Linked DNA regions of Microbispora sp. ZYX-F-249. The main gene of each other region encodes a partner of the protein of the gene in region 2 in a complex. Links are inferred from orthologs where the notes say so. Each region holds a gene or a part of one and is shown on either strand. Other genes may lie near its edges.

Region 1 (3,107 bases), on a different replicon or contig from region 2:
CGGCCGTACGGCACCATTAAATGCCGGGGCCCTACTACTTGGAGTAGAGCTCGACGATCAGCTGCTCCTGGACCAGCGTGTCGATCTGCTGGCGGACCGGGAGCTGGTGCACGAGGATGCGCATGTTCTCGGCGGAGACGCCCAGCCAGGCCGGGACGGTCTTGTCGCCGGCGGTCGCGCGGGCCACCTCGTACGGAAGCAGGTTGCGCGACTTCTCGCGGACCTCGATGATGTCGTGCTCGCGGACGCGGTACGACGGGATGTCGACCTTCTTGCCGTTCACGAGGAAGTGGCCGTGGCGCACCTGCTGGCGGGCCGCGTCACGCGACTCGGCGAAGCCGGCGCGGTAGACCACGTTGTCGAGACGGCTCTCCAGGATCTGGAGGAGGTTCTCACCGGTCTTGCCCGCCTTGCGGTTGGCTTCCTCGTAGTAGTTGTGGAACTGCTTCTCGAGGACGCCGTAGATGCGGCGGGTCTTCTGCTTCTCACGGAGCTGGAGCTGGTACTCCGACTCCTTCGGACGGCCGCGGCCGTGCTCACCCGGCGGGTACGGGCGGATCTCGATGGGGCACTTGGCGGACTCGCACTTCTTGCCCTTGAGGAAGAGCTTGGTCTTCTCACGGCGGCAGAGCTTGCAGTCCGGACCCGTGTAACGAGCCATTTCTCTCTACTCTCCTGAGCTCAGACGCGACGGCGCTTGGGCGGACGGCAGCCGTTGTGCGGGACCGGGGTCACGTCCTGGATGGACCCGACCTCGAGGCCGGTCGCCTGCAGCGAACGGATCGCGGTCTCACGGCCGGAGCCGGGGCCCTTGACGAAGACGTCGACCTTCCGCATGCCGTGCTCCATGGCGCGGCGGGCGGCGTTCTCGGCAGCCATCTGGGCGGCGAACGGGGTGGACTTACGGGAGCCCTTGAACCCGACGTGGCCGGCGCTGGCCCAGGAGATCACGTTCCCGTTCGGGTCGGTGATCGAAACGATGGTGTTGTTGAACGTGCTCTTGATGTGGGCGTGCCCGTGAGCGACGTTCTTCTTTTCCTTGCGGCGCACCTTCTTCGGTGCGCCCTGGCGGCTCTTCGGCGGCATTTAAGCGCTATCTCCTGGCAGTGGCTGCTAAGGACTACTTCTTGCCCGGCTTCTTCTTGCCGGCGACGGTCTTCTTCTTACCCTTGCGGGTGCGCGCGTTCGTCTGCGTCCGCTGACCGTGGACAGGCAGCCCCTTGCGGTGCCGGATGCCCTGGTAGCAGCCGATCTCGATCTTGCGTCGGATGTCGGCCTGAATCTCGCGGCGGAGGTCGCCCTCGATCTTGTAGTTCGCCTCGATGAAGTCACGCATCGGGACGAGCTCGGCGTCCGTGAGCTGGTGGACGCGCAGATCGGGGCTGATGCCGGTCGCGTCAAGGATCTCCTTGGCGCGGGTGCGGCCGATTCCGAAAACATAGGTGAGAGCGATCTCCAGCCGCTTGTCGCGGGGGAGGTCGACGCCAACCAGGCGGGCCATGGTCGGGCATTCTCCTTCAATGTGGCGGAGGTCTTGCGCCGCACTTCCCCTCCCATGCCCGGGCGAGGGCCCCGGCCTCCGACCGGGGGTCTCCCGCGTGGTACGGCTTGCGCCGCCTGCGCGGGTGTGTGACGCGATTTCGTTGTTCCGGCCCTCACGCGGCTCGAGCCCGCCACATGGGCGGACTCAGCAGGGGCCTGGTGGCGACGTACTGAGAGCTGGGCTCAGCCCTGGCGCTGCTTGTGGCGCAGGTTGTCGCAGATCACCATGACACGACCGTGCCGGCGAATCACCTTGCACTTGTCGCAGATCTTCTTGACGCTCGGCTTGACCTTCATAGTCCTTATTCGTTCCGCATACGGCCCGTCCCGCTGGCGGGGTGGGCTACTTGTACCGGTAGACGATCCGTCCGCGACTGAGGTCGTAGGGGCTCAGCTCCACGACCACCCTGTCGTCGGGCAGGATCCTGATGTAGTGCATCCGCATCCGCCCGCTGATGTGGGCCAGGACCTTGTGACCGTTGTCGAGCTGCACCCGGAACATGGCGTTCGGGAGCGACTCAATAACAGTGCCCTCAATCTCGATGGCGCCGTCTTTCTTGGCCATGGCCCTCGCGTTTCACAGATCGGATCGTCAGAGGCTTCGGAACACTAAGCAGCCGCGACCTTCGGGGCGCTTTCAGAGAGCGGCGACCAGCCAGGCCGCCTAGGCGCAAAGGTCATAGTGAACCGACAAAGGAGTGTACGACAACCCGGGCCGAATTGCGAAACGACGGCAGGGGTCCCGACACAACCAGATCACAGGGTACCCCCGGCGAAGGCCGGTGGCCAATCCCACGCCGGCGGGGATCGCGTGGTGGAGGGGAGACCGCCACACCCGCCCGCCCGGCACCGCCGAAATGCCGGGACGGGGCGGATGTGGCCTCATCACCGCGGGGGCACGGCCCGAGTGGTGCCGTACGTCGCGACACCGGACATCTACCCGCCCGCGGCTCCCGCGACGGCGGCTCTCAGGTAAAGAACGCTCAGGAGTCGCGCCGCTGGGACTGTCCGCCCGTGCCGGAGATCGTGTTGATGAGAAGGACGACCCCCCAGGGGCCCATCACCCACAGCGGCCACGGATAGACGAAATGGCCTGAGCCGATGAAGGCGAGGAGCCAGAAGAGCCAGGTCATGGCGCTGACCCCCGCCCACGCGGTCCAAGCGGACCTCAGGCTGCGCGCCTTGTCGTCAGGCCGGACCGGGCGGGCCCCTTGCGCGGGCTCGACGGCGGCCGGCAGGCGGTGCAGGTCGATGCCGGGCAGGTCGGAGGTGAGCCTGGCCAGTTCCCCGTACGTACGGCTCTGGTAGACCTGCTCCAGCCGCTCGTTGAACTCGTCGAGGGTGAGCCTGCCCTCGGCCACGTGCTCGCGCAGCGCCGCGGCGACCCGGTCACGGTCACCGTCCGAGGCCCGCATCTCCGGCGCTGCCGCCATCATCATCTCCCGGCTGTTCGAGCGATATGACCATTATGGTGCAGGCGCCGCCAGGACGGGCGGAGCCGTCAGGACGTCTCCCCCACCTCGGCCCCGGCGCCCCCGAAGCGGGAGGCGCCTCCGTCGAGCGCG
Region 2 (4,837 bases):
TCGCCCTCGACGCCATCGCCATCGCGGGGCAGGCCATCACGGGCCGGGCGCTGGGCGCGGGCGACACCGAGCGCACCCGCGCGGCCACCCGGCGCATGGTCATCTGGGGCGTCGCGTGCGGCGTCGTCTTCTGCGCCGCCGTCCTGCTGGCGCGCCCGCTGGTCCCCGCCCTGTTCGACGCGCAGGGCGAGACGGCCGCCGAGCTGCTCGCCGTGCTGTGGCCGGTCGCGCTGCTGCAGCCGGTCGCGGGCGTCGTGTTCGTCCTGGACGGGGTCCTCATCGGGGCGGGCGACCAGCGCTACCTGGCCTGGGCGGGGCTGTGGACGACGCTGGCCTACCTGCCGTTCGCCGCCGTCGCCGGCAGCCTGGTCGGCCTGTGGCTCGCGCTCGGCGCCTGGATGGCCGCCCGGCTCGTCACGCTCTCCCTCCGCGCGTACGGAACCGCCTGGATGGTCACCGGGGCCTCGCGGACCGCCGCCTGATCTCACATGCGGCGGGCCTCCAGCACGCGCTGGAGGAACGCCCGGGTGCGAGGGTGCTCCGGCGAGCTGAAGATCTGCTCGGGCGGACCGCTCTCCAGCAGCACGCCACCCTCCAGGAAGCACACGGTGTCGGCGATGTCCCGGGCGAAGCCCATCTCGTGAGTGGCCAGGATCATCGTCATCCCGGTCTCCTTGAGCTCGCGGATCACGCCGAGCACCTCGGTGACCAGCGTGGGGTCGAGCGCGGAGGTGACCTCGTCGAGCAGGAGCAGGCGGGGGCCGGTCGCGACCGCGCGGATGACGGCCACCCGCTGCTGCTGACCACCGGACAGGCGGTCGGGATACTCCCCCGCCTTGTCGGCCAGCCCGAACCGGTCGAGCAGCTCCCGTGCCCGGGCCTCGGCCTCCTCCGGCCGCACGCCGTGCACCTTGCGCGGCGCGAGCGTGATGTTGTCGAGCACGGTCATGTGCGGGAACAGGTTGTAGGCCTGGAACACCATCCCGATGCGGCGGCGGACGTCGTCCGCGTCGGTGCGGACGTCGGTGATCTCGGTGCCGTCGAGGTAGACGGCACCGTCGTCGATCGACTCCAGCAGGTTGACGCAGCGCAGCAGCGTCGACTTGCCCGAGCCGGAGGCTCCGATCAGGCAGACCACCTCGTGCGGCGCGACCTCCAGGTCAATGCCGCGCAGCACGCTCAGCCCGTGATAGTGCTTCCAGACGCCCTCGACCTTGAGCAGGCTCATGCCGTTCCGCCTCCCGTCTGGCGCCGGACGGCCCGGGCGGCGAGATGATCGGTGAACCGGGCCATCGGCACCGTCAGCGCGATGAACAGCAGCGCGGCCGCCAGATAGGGCGTGTAGTTGAAGTCGTATTGGGCATGGATCCCGGCCTGCCGCAGCGCCTCCAGTGGGCCGATCACGGAGACCAGAGCGGTGTCCTTCTGGAGCGAGACGAAGTCGTTGAGCAACGGCGGAACCACCCGGCGCACCGCCTGCGGCAGCACCACATAACGCAGGGTCTGCCCTTGTGTGAGCGCCAGCGACCGCGCCGCCGCCCGCTGGCTCGGGTGCACCGACTCGATCCCCGCACGGAATACCTCCGCGACGTACGCGCTGTAAGACAGCACCAGCGCGATGATGCCGAGCGTGACCGGGTCGCGCGGCGTGCCCTGCAGTTCGAGTGCCGGGATGCCGAACCCGACCAGGTAGATGAGCAGGATGGTCGGGATGCCGCGGAAGACGTCGGTGTAGAGCACGGCGAGCGCGCGCAGCGGGAAGAACACCGGCGCCCGCAGGCCGCGGACCAGCGCGACGAGGAGCCCCAGCACCAGGATGAACACCTCGGCGACGAGGAACATCTCGATGTTGAGCAGGAACCCGCGCAGCACGTCGGGCAGTGCCTTCGCGAACGCCTCGGGACTGAAGAAGGTCGCCTGCACCCGCGGCCAGCCGGGCGACTTGGTGATCACGACGACCAGGGCGACCACCACGACGATCGTGGACGCGGTGGCGACCGAGACCGACCGCCGCCCGCGGGCGCGCAGCTCCGCCTCCCGGCGACGCTGCCGCTCGCTCTTCACCCACAAGGGCGAGCCGGCGGCCTCCCCCTCGGTCACTTCAGCTCCGGCGCGCCCGCGGCGGCGGTCAGCCACTGGCTTTCGATCTGCGCGAGGTGACCGGACGACTTCAGCTCACCGAGCGCCTTGTCCACGCAGCTCACCAGCGGGCTGCCCTTCTGGAACAGCAGGCCGAACTCCTCGGGCTGCCCGCCGTTCGCGGCGAACTGGCCCACGATTTTCGAGCCCTCCACCTGGGCGGCGGTGACGTAGAAGGCGGTCGGCAGGTCGACGACGATGGCGTCGATCTGCTTGTTCTTCAGCGCGTTGACCGCGTCGACCTGCTGGTTGAACACGCTCGGGTCCTTGGCGGGCTGGATGACCGACCGCACCGCCTCCAGCGCGGTGGTGCCGGCCTGCACGCCGATCTTGGCGTCCTTGAGCTCGGCGAGGCTCGTGGCGGAGGCGAACTTCGTGCCGCCGAGGGCCACCACGCTCTGCTTGACCGTGTAGTAGCCCTGACTGAAGTCGACGGCCTTGGCCCGGCTGGGGGTGATGGAGACCTGGTTGACGTCGAAGTCGAACTGCTTGGGCCCTGGGGCGAACGACGAGTCGAACGGCACGACCGTCCAGGCGACCTCGTCCTTGGTGAAGCCCATCTTCTCGGCCACCGCGTAGGCGACCGCGCTCTCGAAGCCCTGCCCGTTGGCGGGATCGTCATCCTTGAACCACGGCTCGTACGCCGGCTTGTCGGTGCCGATCGTGAGCTTGCCCGGGGTGGTGAGCTTCAGGCTCTCCTTGGCGCACGCGTTCGCGGCCGCGGATCCGGCCGGGCTCGCGGCGCCGCTCGCGGTGGTGGAGGTGTCGTTCGCCGGTGCGCAGGCGGCGGCCGCCAGCACAAGGGCGCCGGACGCCAGCAGGAGAGTAGGACGGCGCATCACAGCCTCCATCGGGGGGACTTACCACGAAATCCGCTGAATCGGACGGCAAGATACTAGCGTTCCGTATAACCCTTGTTTACCTGAGGGGAATCTCCCCCGCCTCGGCGGAACCGCGAAGGGCCCCTCTCCGACGTGCGGAGAAGGGCCCTCGACGGACTGCTGCGGGTGTCAGCCCGCGACCACCTCGACATCGAGGGTGGCGGCGACCTCCGGGTGCAGCCGGACGCTCACCTTGTGGGTGCCGACGCTCTTGATCGCGTTACCGATCTCGATGCGACGGCGGTCGAGCTGCGGACCGCCGGCGGCCTTGACGGCCTCGGCGATGTCGCCGGTCGTGATCGAGCCGAACAGCCGGCCCGACTCGCCCGCGCGGGTCTTGAGCCGCACCTTGAGGGCGCCGAGCTGGCCGGCGACCTCCTTGGCGGAGCCCAGGTCACGGATCTCGCGGGCGGCACGCGCCTTCTTCAGCGAGGCGACCTGCGACTCGGCGCCGCGGGTCCACCGGATGGCGAAGCCACGGGGAATGAGGTAGTTGCGGCCGTAGCCGTCCTTGACCTCGACGATGTCGCCGGGGGCGCCGAGGCCGGAGACCTCAGTGGTGAGGATGAGCTTCATTGTCCTGAGTCTCCTTTCTCAGCGCGCGGTGCTCGTGTACGGCAGCAGGGCCATCTCACGGGCGTTCTTGATAGCGGTCGCCACGTCGCGCTGGTGCTGGGTGCAGTTGCCCGTCACCCGGCGGGCACGGATCTTGCCGCGGTCGGAGATGAACTTCCGCAGCAGCCCCGTGTCCTTGTAGTCGACGTAGGAGATCTTGTCGTGGCAGAAAAGGCAAACCTTCTTCTTTGGCTTGCGAATCGCCGGCTTCGCCATCGTGGTGCTCCTCTCAGAGCCCCGCATGAAGCGGGAATGGTCGCTCGGTTGTGTTTACAGTGGTTGGGACCGGAAGGGCCCGACCTAGAAGGGCGGCTCGTCGCTGAAGTCGCCGCCGAAGCCGCCACCGCCCTGCGGGCCGCCGCCGAAGCCGCCGCCACCGCCGCCGCCGAAGCCCCCCTGGGGAGCGGGCGCCGCGGTCGCCCACGGGTCGTTCGCCGGGCCGCCGAAGCCGCCGCCACCACCACCGCCCTGGCGCGTGGTCTTGTTGACCTTCGCCGTGGCGTTGCGGAGCGAGGGGCCGACCTCGTCGACCTCGACCTCGTAGACCGTGCGCTTCTCGCCTTCCTTGGTCTCGTACGACCGTTGGCGCAGCCGTCCCTGCACGATCACCCGCATGCCGCGCTGGAGGCTCTCGGCGACGTTCTCCGCCGCCTGCCGCCAGACGTTGCAGGTGAGGAACAGGCCCTCGCCGTCCTTCCACTCGTTGGTCTGCCTGTCGAGGAACCGCGGAGTGGACGCGATGCGGAACCGGGCCACGGCCTGCCCCGTGGGGGTGAAGCGCAGCTCCGGGTCGTCGACAAGGTTGCCGACGATGGTGATCTGTGTGTCGCCTGCTGCCATCGGTCGCTTTCGCCTTCCTATCCCGTCAGCTGAGCCGTCAAGGGCTCAGAGTACGGCCCGGGCCCGACAAACCGCCGGGCTTCGGGGTTGTGCCAGTTGAGCTCAGTGAAGCTCGGGGCGGATGACCTTGGTGCGGAGGATGCCCTCGTTCAGGTTGAGCTGGCGGTCCAGCTCCTTCACGGTGGCGGGCTCGGCGGTCAGGTCGACCACGGCGTAGATGCCCTCGGACTTCTTCGCGATGTCGTAGGACAGGCGGCGACGGCCCCAGACGTCGACCTTCTCCACGGTGCCGCCGTCGTTGCGGACGACACTGAGGAACTGGTCGAGCGACGGCTGCACGGTGCGCTCGTCGAGGGACGGGT

The links.
Region 1: rplI (region 2) and rpmJ share a complex: the UniProt entries of both Bacillus subtilis proteins name them as parts of the 50S ribosomal subunit. The link is inferred for Microbispora sp. ZYX-F-249 from one-to-one orthologs.

The regions. Positions count from the first base shown.
Region 1 is NZ_JBDJAW010000006.1:268,018-271,124, forward strand. The notes cover bases 283-3,107. They hold rpmJ (50S ribosomal protein L36), read right to left. Parts: upstream 1,840-3,107; coding sequence 1,726-1,839; downstream 283-1,725. Other genes in these bases: rpsD (30S ribosomal protein S4), read right to left, coding at 283-661; rpsK (30S ribosomal protein S11), read right to left, coding at 682-1,086; rpsM (30S ribosomal protein S13), read right to left, coding at 1,121-1,501; infA (translation initiation factor IF-1), read right to left, coding at 1,886-2,107; AAH991_RS10815 (DUF1707 SHOCT-like domain-containing protein), read right to left, coding at 2,526-2,981. Also shown: more of rpsD, read right to left, coding at 35-282.
Region 2 is NZ_JBDJAW010000001.1:396,543-401,379, forward strand. Bases 1,874-4,837 are described here. They hold rplI (50S ribosomal protein L9), read right to left. Parts: upstream 3,597-4,837; coding sequence 3,150-3,596; downstream 1,874-3,149. Other genes in these bases: AAH991_RS01800 (amino acid ABC transporter permease), read right to left, coding at 1,874-2,100; AAH991_RS01805 (ABC transporter substrate-binding protein), read right to left, coding at 2,097-2,978; rpsR (30S ribosomal protein S18), read right to left, coding at 3,615-3,851; AAH991_RS01820 (single-stranded DNA-binding protein), read right to left, coding at 3,936-4,475; rpsF (30S ribosomal protein S6), read right to left, coding at 4,578-4,837. Also shown: AAH991_RS01790 (MATE family efflux transporter), read left to right, coding at 1-482; AAH991_RS01795 (amino acid ABC transporter ATP-binding protein), read right to left, coding at 485-1,228; more of AAH991_RS01800, read right to left, coding at 1,225-1,873. UniProt on the Bacillus subtilis protein: Binds to the 23S rRNA.